2 regions of the Micromonospora sp. NPDC047187 genome follow, and region 1 is predicted to be linked to the other one. Evidence: riboswitches for the same ligand, from Rfam matches in the RefSeq annotation. Region 1 holds a riboswitch; the other holds the start of a gene.

What was found. A riboswitch is a leader RNA that binds a small molecule or an ion and turns the genes downstream of it on or off. The one in region 1 is predicted to bind cyclic di-AMP.
Region 2: linked by a shared signal. The riboswitch ahead of ABZ794_RS25480 (hypothetical protein) and the one ahead of ABZ794_RS11365 (C39 family peptidase) in region 1 are both predicted to bind cyclic di-AMP.

Annotation. Positions count from the first base shown of each region.
Region 1 covers NZ_JBEYUF010000005.1:63,827-68,704, reverse strand. The annotation lists gene ABZ794_RS11370 (alpha/beta fold hydrolase) at 1-274, opposite strand, end outside; gene ABZ794_RS11365 (C39 family peptidase) at 399-1,247, opposite strand; cyclic di-AMP (ydaO/yuaA leader) riboswitch at 1,480-1,620, opposite strand; gene ABZ794_RS11360 (hypothetical protein) at 1,905-2,675, opposite strand; gene ABZ794_RS11355 (hypothetical protein) at 2,811-3,233, opposite strand; gene ABZ794_RS11350 (acyltransferase) at 3,325-4,560, opposite strand; gene ABZ794_RS11345 (glycosyltransferase) at 4,860-4,878, shown strand, end outside.
Region 2 covers NZ_JBEYUF010000020.1:10,608-15,485, reverse strand. The annotation lists gene ABZ794_RS25490 (AAA family ATPase) at 1-1,880, shown strand, start outside; gene ABZ794_RS25485 (cation diffusion facilitator family transporter) at 1,987-2,904, shown strand; cyclic di-AMP (ydaO/yuaA leader) riboswitch at 3,023-3,154, shown strand; gene ABZ794_RS25480 (hypothetical protein) at 3,211-4,224, shown strand; gene ABZ794_RS25475 (hypothetical protein) at 4,367-4,876, shown strand.

The sequences.
Region 1 (4,878 bases):
GACCGACCACCCCGCCCAGCGAGTGCCCGAGCACCACCAACCGGTCGTCGGGGGCGAGCGCCTGCGCGACCTGCTGGGCGAAGCCCGGGAAGGAGTACGACGGCAGCGGCGACGCCCAGCCGTGGCCGGCGAGGTCCGGTGCCAGCCACCGCCCGGGCCAGTGCTGCTCGAGGTACGGGGCCCAGGGCAACCACACGTCCCCGGTCGCTCCCATGCCGTGCAGCAGCAGCAGGACCGGCCTGCGGCCGGCGTGACCACCCGTCTTCTCCACCACGGCCGCAGTCTCCCACGGTTCACGGTCGGGTACGAGAGCCGTCGATGACGGGACCACGCGGACAGACGCCGCGGGCGCCGGCCCCTTGTGGAGGACGGCGCCCGCGGCGGTCAGCGTGCCCGGGTCAGGCGGAGTAGCCCCGGCTGGTGATCCAGTTGGCCAGGTCGATCGTGGTGATCCAGTACGACGGGTCGGCCGGGTTCGCCGAGTCGGCGATGCGTACGGTGCGGCCGTTGTCCTTGTAGCCCACGACGGCGATGTAGTGCCCGCCGCCGTAGGAGTGCCAGCCGCCGTCGGTGTCGGTGGCGTCGCCGACGACGTTGGCCACCACGCCCCGGCCGTCGGTGATGGCCTTCACCACGTCGGCCTGGAGCCGGTCCATCTGGGCCGGGCTGGGCGCGCCGGGGAACATCCGGGTCCGGTACGGGGAGCCCTTCACCTCGGCGTTGAGCACTCGGGTGGTGTCCTCGGCCGAGTTGGTGCCCATCTCGGTGGTGCCCAGCTCGGCGCCGAGCTCCTCCTGGGTGCGGTCGATGCCGGCGGCGCTGAGCGCGTTCCGGGTGGCCGCCGGGCCGCAGTTGTAGTAGGTGTTCTGCGCCTCGTAGTCGTAGTCGAGCACCTTGGTCGCGGGCGGCTTCGGCCGCTCCGGCTTCCGGGTGAGGTCCGGGTTGCTGCTGGCCTTGGCGGCGGGCGACGCGGCGCTGGTGGCCGGGGCGGCAGTGGTCGGTGCGGCGCTGGCCGAGGGGGAAGCCTCCCGAGCCTCGCCGCGGGAGGCGGCGACGTCGCTGCGCATCTCGGCGACAGTGGTCGCGGTGCGCTGGCCGGCCGGGGCGTCGTCGGCAGTGGTGAGCAGGGCGCCGGTGGTGGTGGCGATCGCGAGGGCCGCGGCGGAGGCGGCGACGATCTGGTACGGGCGCTCGGTGGCGAGGCGGCGGAGCTGACGCTGCAGGGTGTGCTTCACGGGGTCCTCCACGGATCGGGGGGAGAGCGGCACACCGGGGCCGGACCGGTATCCGGGCAGGCGCCAGCGCGCGGACCGTGGTCCGCGGATGGTGAACCGCTCAGGGGAACGCCCGGCGTGGCCGGGCGGGGAAGGCGATGACCCGGGGGTCAGCTCACCGTCACTGGACGGATGAGCGGGTGCACCGCCGCGCCGTGGAGGCGAGGGAACAACCGAGGGGTGGAAAGGTGCTGCACGAGGATGGGACTCCTTCCGACACCGCCTACCGGGTTAGCTGACGGATTCGGGCGGGAAGACGCCCTACCGCGGGCCGTGGCTCGCGGATTCACCCCGGACTTACTGGTGGGTCCCCGGTTCGTTGATCACGATTAAGCGGGTCGGTGCGGCGTCGCGTCTTGCGATCGGTTACCGCACCGGACGGGACGACACTACTGGCGTCTCAACGCCCTGCCAAGCCAGGTTCACCTGCGTAAACCCCAATTGGCGCGACAATTTCTGCGCGTATTGCCGATGATGTGACTCGATGGGACAACCGGTTACGGCGACGCCTGCGGGCGACAACCGGACAGGCCGCAAAGAACGCGGCCACAATCGCGGGATCAATGCCGCCGATCGCGTCGGACGTCCGATTTCCCGATTGGGTGACCGGCCTCACATCACGGATTGGGCTCAACCCACCCGGGCCGGGCGCCACAGTGCCACGACGGCGGGACGCAACGCCCCGGCCACCGTGCGGCGCGCGGGTACCAGGGTCGGGCGGAGCCGGGCCGCCGCCGCGTACGCCTCCTCGGCGAGGGCACGAGCCGACTCGGCGGCCAACTCCGCGTCACGCCAGGCGGCCCGCTCACGGCCGGCGGCCACCTGGTAGTCGGCCAGCCGCGCATCCCGGACCACCCGGCTGATCAGCACCTCCTGCTCGACCGGGTGCCGCCGGGGATCCCAGCCGCGCCGGTGCCCGAACACGTCGCCGAGCTGCGCCATGGTCAGCTCCCCCCGCCAGTACGCAGCCATCACCGCCCGGTGCAGATAGCGCTCCCGGGCGGCGTACTCGGCGGGGGTGTGCGGGGTCTGCGGGGTGGGCAGCGCACCGGCGCCAGCGAAGCGACGCGCTGCGGTGTCCGCCTCGTCGTACCCGATCCAGGCCCGCTCCAGCTGCTCCTGAGCAGTCAGCCAGGCGGCACGCCGCCGCTTGGCGGTGGTGGCCGCGCCGGCCGCGGCGACGGCCACCTCCTCGGCGTAGCGGCGCAGGTCCACGGCCTCGGCGGCGGCCACCTCCCGAGGAGTGGGCCCGGCCGGGAGCGGGTCGTCAGTGGGCCGGTCCCGTTCGGGGCGGGCGGCCAGCACGGAGAGCAGGCCCAGGGTCAGCAGGAACAGCGTCGACCAGATGGCGGCGGCCCGCGGCACCTCGGTCACGAACTGGTAGAAGACGACTGTCTCCATGGTCGGCACCTCGGGGAGGATGAGCAGTGCGATGGGGAGCCGCGCCGATCAGCGGGCCACTGTGGGCCACGGGTCGGCGGGTCAGGGAGCGGGTGGGTCGACAGGGCACGGTGGCGGGACGGTCGTCCCGGTGGCTCAGCGCCCGGGTGGGGCCCGGGAAGCCCGACCGCTCGTACCGTCGAGGAGGGGCAGCCGGCCGAATTCGGCCGCGCGGACCGGCAGCACGCCGGCCGCGATGGCGCCCTGATCATCGGGGAGCGCCACCGGCGTGTCGACCGACCATGTCGGGACGGACTCCTCGGCGGCCTCCGGCGGTATCGCCGCGGCCGGGCGGGCAGCACCGGGTGCCGCGGAGTGCCGGCAGGAGGCCGCCAGCGGGCCGGCGGCGACAGAGGCCGGCACCGCGCTCGACGTCGGCACCGGGCCGGGTGTTGCCGTGGTGGCCGTGGCCGGGCCTGCGCCGAGCGCCAGGGCCGCGACGACGGCGAGGCTGGTCAGCACCCGAGTCGCCCAGCGCGCCACCCACCACAGCGGACAGGTGAACGCGACCGGAAGCACGCCCCAACGCTACCGTCGCGCCGAGCCGGGCGCACCGACCACGGGCGTGTCGGATCGCGCCGCGCCGACCCGTTGACCAGGGTGGACGTTGTCAGCGCAGGTCGACGTACGGTGATCGCCCGCCGGCCTGACCGACCTCGTCGGCAGGTCCGTCGACCTTGCCGCGGGCGCTGCTTGCGGGGTCCCGTGCGTCGTCGTCGCCGGCCGCGCGTTGTCGGGGGACGGGCGCCGGACGGGCCGCACGGCGCGGCGCGAGCCGGCGCATCATCGGGGTTTCGACGAAGCGGTGCAACAGCCCGGCGAGGATCAGGTTCGCCGCCAGGAAGCCGAGCACCACGGCCGGGCCACGCCAGCCCGCGAAGCCGATCCCCCAGGTCCCGCTCCAGCGCAGCACGCTCGTCATCACCAGCACGTGCACCAGGTAGAAGGCGAACGAGACCTCACCGAGCCAGACCAGCGGCCGGGACCGCCACGGCGAGCGCCGACCCCGCACGTCCGCGTCCGCGGCCGCGGTGATCACCAACAGGTACGCGACCGCGAGCAGCGTGGTCCACAGCTCGGCGCGGATCCACTGCGCGGCCGCCACCCAGGTGACCAGGAAGATCCCGCTGGCCACTGTCAGACCGGGACCGCGCCACAGCCCCCGGCGCATCAACTCGGCAGCCACCGCGCCCAGCCAGAACTCCAGCGACCGTACCGGCGGGAAGATCTGGGTGAACCACCAGCGGCTCACCTCCGGCACCAACTCCTGCGCCGGCCAGAGCGCGAGGATCAGCAGCGGCAGCGCGACGATCAGCGTCCAGAGCAGCTTCGGTCGGGCCCGGCGCAGCAGCGGCAGCGCCAGCGGCAGACAGAGGTAGAAGAAGAACTCGCAGGACAGCGACCAGCTGACGGTGTTGATGCTGTAGAACCAGCCCGGCCGGGGGTCCCACGCCTGCAACAGCAGCAGGTTCTCCAACGCCGCCGCCGGCAGGACCGGGTCGGCGAACCACCAGGCGACCACGAGCGTCGCCGCGAACAGCACCAGGTGGTTCGGGTAGATCTTGGCGATCCGTCGCCGCCAGAAGGTACGCCGGGAGTCGCCCTCGCGGGCCGACCAGACCAGCACGAAACCGCTGAGGATGAAGAAGAACTGCACCCCGGAGAGACCGAGGGTGAACAACGCGTCGATGACGGCCTTGTAGTCCGGCTCGGCGATGATCCGCATGGTGCCGGCGTGAAAGCCGAAGACCAGCAGAGCGGCGATCCACCGCAGCCCGGTCAGCGAGGGCAGCCGGGGCAGGGCCGGTGCCGGCCGGGCGGCCGACGTCGCGGCGACGCTCGTCATGCCGGGATCCCGGCGCTCGGCAGGGTCACCAGCACGGTCGTAGCCTCCTCGTCGCGGCGTCGGACGGCGCGACGGCGACGCCCACGACGACCCGGCAGGGCCGCACCGAGGCACCCTACCGGGTCACTCCCGGGTGAACCGGACGCATCCCACCCGCCCCGCGAGCCCACGTTCCCCGGGCCGGAAACCGACCACCGGCCCGGCGTTAACCTTCCGCTGGGCTGGAGTTCAGAGAGTCCACCATCGGCGGCAACGTCAGGTTCCGGGGCCGGCCACCCGGGTCGTCGAAGGTGGCGGACGTGGTCAATGAGCCGACGC
Region 2 (4,878 bases), on a different contig from region 1:
TGGACCTGCGCGACCGTCAGGTGCTGCACGTCGGGCGACTGGGGATCCGCGACGAGAACGCCGTCACGCTTGTCGTCGACTGGCGCGCGCCGGCCGCGGCCGCCTTCTACCAGGCCACCCCGGCGCAGCCGCTGGACGTGGTGCGGCGGCGCACCATCCAGTCCCGCGCCGAGCGGGTCACCCGGATCGAGGACGACCTGCTGGACCCGACGGCCGCCCCGGAGGGGATGACTGTCGTCGGTGACGGCGCGTTGCTGGCCACGCTGTCCAAGGCCACCGGCCGGGGCATGCGCGACATCGTGGCGACCATCCAGCGGGAGCAGGACGAGGCGATCCGCTCGCCCGGTTCCGGGGTGACGATCGTCGCGGGCGGCCCCGGCACCGGCAAGACCGCTGTCGCCCTGCACCGGGCCGCGTTCCTGCTGTACTCCGACCGCAGCCGCTACGCCGGCGGCGGCATCCTGGTGGTCGGCCCGTCGTCGGTCTTCGTCGAGTACATCGGCTCCGTGTTGCCGTCGCTCGGTGAGGACACCGCGACGCTGCACTCGCTGGGCACCCTCTTTCCGGGGATGACCGCCACCCGCCCCGACCCGCCCGAGGTGGCGGCGGTGAAGGGCTCGCTGCGGATGCGCCGGGTGCTGGAGCGGGCGGCCCGCGACGCGGTGCCGGGCGGCCCGGGTGAGCTGCGGCTGCTCTATCGGGGCACGCTGCTGCGGCTGGACCGGGCCGCGCTGGACCGGATCCGGGACCGCGCGCTGCAACGCGGCGCACGACGCAACGAGGTGCGCCGGGCCGGTTTCGACGGTGTGTTCGCCGCGCTCTGGGCGCAGGCCCGTGAGCTGAGCAGCGGTCGGCTGCCGGAGCAACCGGCCTTCGAGGCGGAGATCGCCGAGCGCTCGGAGTTCCGGGAGTTCCTCAAGGCGTGGTGGCCTCGGCTGCACCCCCGACACGTGCTCGGCTGGCTGGCGCAACCGGACCGGCTACGCCGGTACGCCGGGGGGATCCTCTCCTCGGCGGAGATCCGGCTGCTCAACGCCGCGTACCGGAACCTGGACCCGGCCGGGCTGACGATCGCCGACGTGGCACTGCTGGACGAGTTGGACGCGCTGCTCGGTAAGCCCGCGCAGCCGGCCCGCGCGCGACGCGATCCGTTCCAGCTCGCCGGCGGCGTCCGTGAGCTGAGCACCCTCGGTGAACGGCAGCGGGCCGCCCGCGCGGCGGCCCGGGAGCGTCCGGAGGACTACCGGGAGTACGCGCACGTGGTGGTGGACGAGGCGCAGGACGTCTCGCCGATGCAGTGGCGGATGATCGGTCGACGCGGCCGACTGGCCTCCTGGACCGTGGTGGGCGACCCCGCGCAGACCGCGTGGACCGGCGATCCGGAGGAGCTGACCCGGGCCCGCGACCAGGCGCTGGGCCGGCGCAAGCGACACGACTTCACGCTCACCACCAACTACCGCAACTCGGCGGAGATCTTCGCGGTGGCGGCGGCGGAGATCCGTCGGCTCTACCCGGACCTGCCGCTGCCGACCGCCGTCCGCTCCACGGGGGTCGAGCCGGTGGAGCTGGTGGTGCCCGCGACGGGGTTGGAGACCGCGACAGTGGAGGCCGCCGCCGGCCTGCTGGCCGAGGTGGAGGGGACGGTCGGGGTGATCACGCCGGTCCCCCGCCGGGACGAGGTCGCCGGGTGGCTGGGCGCGCTCGGCGCGCCGAGGTTGCAGGTGGTGACCAGCCTGGAGGCCAAGGGCATGGAGTACGACGGGGTGGTGCTGGTCGCGCCGAGCGAGATCCGGGCGGATCCGGGTGCCGGGGTGCGCACCCTGTACGTGGCGCTCTCCCGGGCCACCCAGCGGCTCACCACCATCGACCCGACCGGCTGACGCGCGCGGACTGCCGCCGGCGCAAGGCGCCGCCCGTACACTTGCACACATAGCGATGTGAGCATACATTTGACCGGGTCCCGACCAGCGGCGGAAGGTGGTTCTCGTGGGCGCAGGTCATGACCACCACCATGGGTCCGTCGCCAATGCCGCACACCAGCACCGAGGTCGACTCTGGGCGGCATTCGGGTTGCTCACCACCCTGATGGTGGTCGAGGCGGTGGCCGCCCTGCACACCGGCTCGCTCGCCCTGCTCTCCGACGCCGGGCACATGTTCACCGACGTGCTCGGCATCGGGATGGCGCTCGCCGCCATCACGGCGACCCGGCGGGCCACCGGCGACCCGCAGCGCACCTTCGGGCTCTACCGACTCGAGGTGCTCGCCGCGCTGGCCAACGCCGTCCTGCTCTCCGGCGTCGCGATCTACGTGGTGATCGAGGCGATCCGCCGCTTCGGCGACCCGCACCAGGTCGTCGCCGGCCCGATGCTCGCGGTGGCCGTGCTCGGCCTGCTCGCCAACATCGCCGCCTTCGCGCTGCTGCGCGCCGGAGCCCGGGAGAGCATCAACCTCCAGGGCGCCTACCTGGAGGTGCTCGGTGACCTGCTCGGCTCGCTCGGCGTCATCGGCGCGGCGCTGCTCATCACCGTCACCGACTGGTGGTGGGCCGACCCCCTGGTCGCGGTCGCCATCGGCGTGTTCATCCTTCCGCGCACCTGGCGGCTGGCCCGCGCCGCCGTCCGCATCCTGGTGCAGGCCGCCCCGGAACACCTCCAGGTGACCGCCGTGCACGACCGGCTCGCCGCCGTCCCCGGTGTCGTCGAGGTGCACGACCTGCACGTCTGGACGCTCACCTCGGGCATGGAGGTGGCCTCCGCTCACCTGACCATGGCACCCGGCGCGGAGGTCGGCGCGGTGCTCACCGCGGCGCGTACGGCCCTGCACGACGACTTCCGCATCGAGCACGCGACGTTGCAGATCGAGCCCGGCGCCGCTTCCGGAGCGTGCGGCTCCATCGAATGGTGACGGAGCCGTAATTTTCCGTGCTGACGCACGCACCGTCCGTCACATTGGCTGCAGCGGCCCCATCGGCACCGGTAGGCTCGGTCCCGGCCTCCACCAGGCGGCGCCCTCCCGGCGCCGGTGGCGGTCGCCGCCTAATCGCCCAACTGGGCGAACCGGGGAACCATGTTCCTGGGGTGTATCCGCGTCAGCGGTAGGGATCTTCCGTCCCGAACCCGTCAGCTAACCCGGTCGGCGGCTGACGGAAGGACATGCGCAGTGGCACCAGCACGACCACCCGCCGCCCGACTGGCGGCACTGATCGTCGCGATGTTCGCCCTCGGCGTCGCGCTTCCGGCCGGCACCGCCTCGGCCTCCCCCCCGACCGGCCTGCGGGCCGCCGCACCCGACTCCGACGAGGAGGGCGGCACCCCGGCGTTGCGCGCCCAACTCGAGGCGGCCAGCAAGGGCTACCTGGACGCGAAGCGCGCCCTGGACACCTCCGTGCAACGGCAGAAGCAGCTCGCCACCCAGCTGACGACCATCGAGGTCGAGATCGGCCAGCGCAACGGCAAGGTCGGCGAGATCGCCGAGGTGGCCTACCGCACCGGCCGGCTCGGTGCGATGTCGGCGCTGCTCAACAGCAACACTCCGGAAGGCTTCATGGACCGGGCGGCCGCGCTGGACGCGGTGGCGGCCAACGAAGACCGGGTGCTGCGCGACCTGCTGAACAGCAAGGACAAGGCCAACCGCACCCGGATCGCCCTGGACGGCGAGATCAACGAACAGCGCAAGCAGGTCGCGGTGATGGCCAAGCGCAAGGAGCAGGCCGAACGGGCCCTGACCGTGGCCACCACACCCAAACCGCAGACCACCGCCGACGGCGGCTCCAACCGGGGCACCTCCAGCGCCAACGCAAAGGCCGCACCGCGCAACTCCGACGGCTCCTGGCCCTCCGAGTCGTGCAGCGTCAACGACCCCACCCCGGCCAACGGCTGCATCACCCCACGCACCCTGCACGCGCTCAACCAGGCCAAGGCCGCAGGATTCACCCGGTACGTCTCGTGCCACCGCCCCAGCGGCTCCGGTGAACACCCGAAGGGCCGGGCCTGCGACTTCGCGGCGCAGAAGGGCGGCTTCGGCGGGGACGCCACCGGCGGCGACAAGACGTACGGCAACAACCTGGCCGCGTACTTCATCCGCAACGCGGACCGGCTCGCCGTGCTCTACGTGATCTGGTACAGGCAGATCTGGCTGCCCAGCAGCGGGTGGAAGTCGTACAGCGGGGCGCACGGCACCCCGTCGACCGACCACACCAACCACGTACACCTGTCGGTCTACTGACCCACGCGTCGTGATGCCTGTGAGTCACCCCGGTGGCTCACAGGCATCACGTGCGTCCGGGGCCGGGCTACGTCGCCGGGCGTACCCCTGATGTCGTCGCTCGTCGGACGACCCGGCAGCGGTCGGCGGGCAGCATCGCGGTATGCCTCGGATCCGACCCAGCACCCGCAAGGCGCTGCTCACCCTGCACCTGGTCACCTCGCTCGGCTGGCTCGGCGCCGACCTGGTGCTGCTCACCCTCGGCATCGCCGTTCAGCGGGGCGCCGACCCGGCGGTGGTCTATCCGGTCACGGCCCTGGTCGGCACTGTGCTGTTCGCGCCGCTGAGCGTCCTGGTCTGGCTGATCGGCGTCGCCAGCTCACTGCTCACCCCGTGGGGCCTGCTGCGCCACCGCTGGGTGCTGGTCAAGCTCGTGCTGACCACGGTGATGGTCGGGCTGGTGCTGTTCCTGCTCACCCCGAACCTGCGTCACGCCGGAGCGGTCGGGGCCGCCCTGCCCGCCCGGGATCGCGCCGACCTGGTCATCGCGCCGGCGGTGTCGACCAGCCTGATGGTCATCGCGACGGTGCTGTCCACCTACAAGCCGTGGGGCCGGCGTCCCGCCACCCGAGCGGCCCGCACAACCCGTGATCGCGCCGCAACAACGATCTAGAC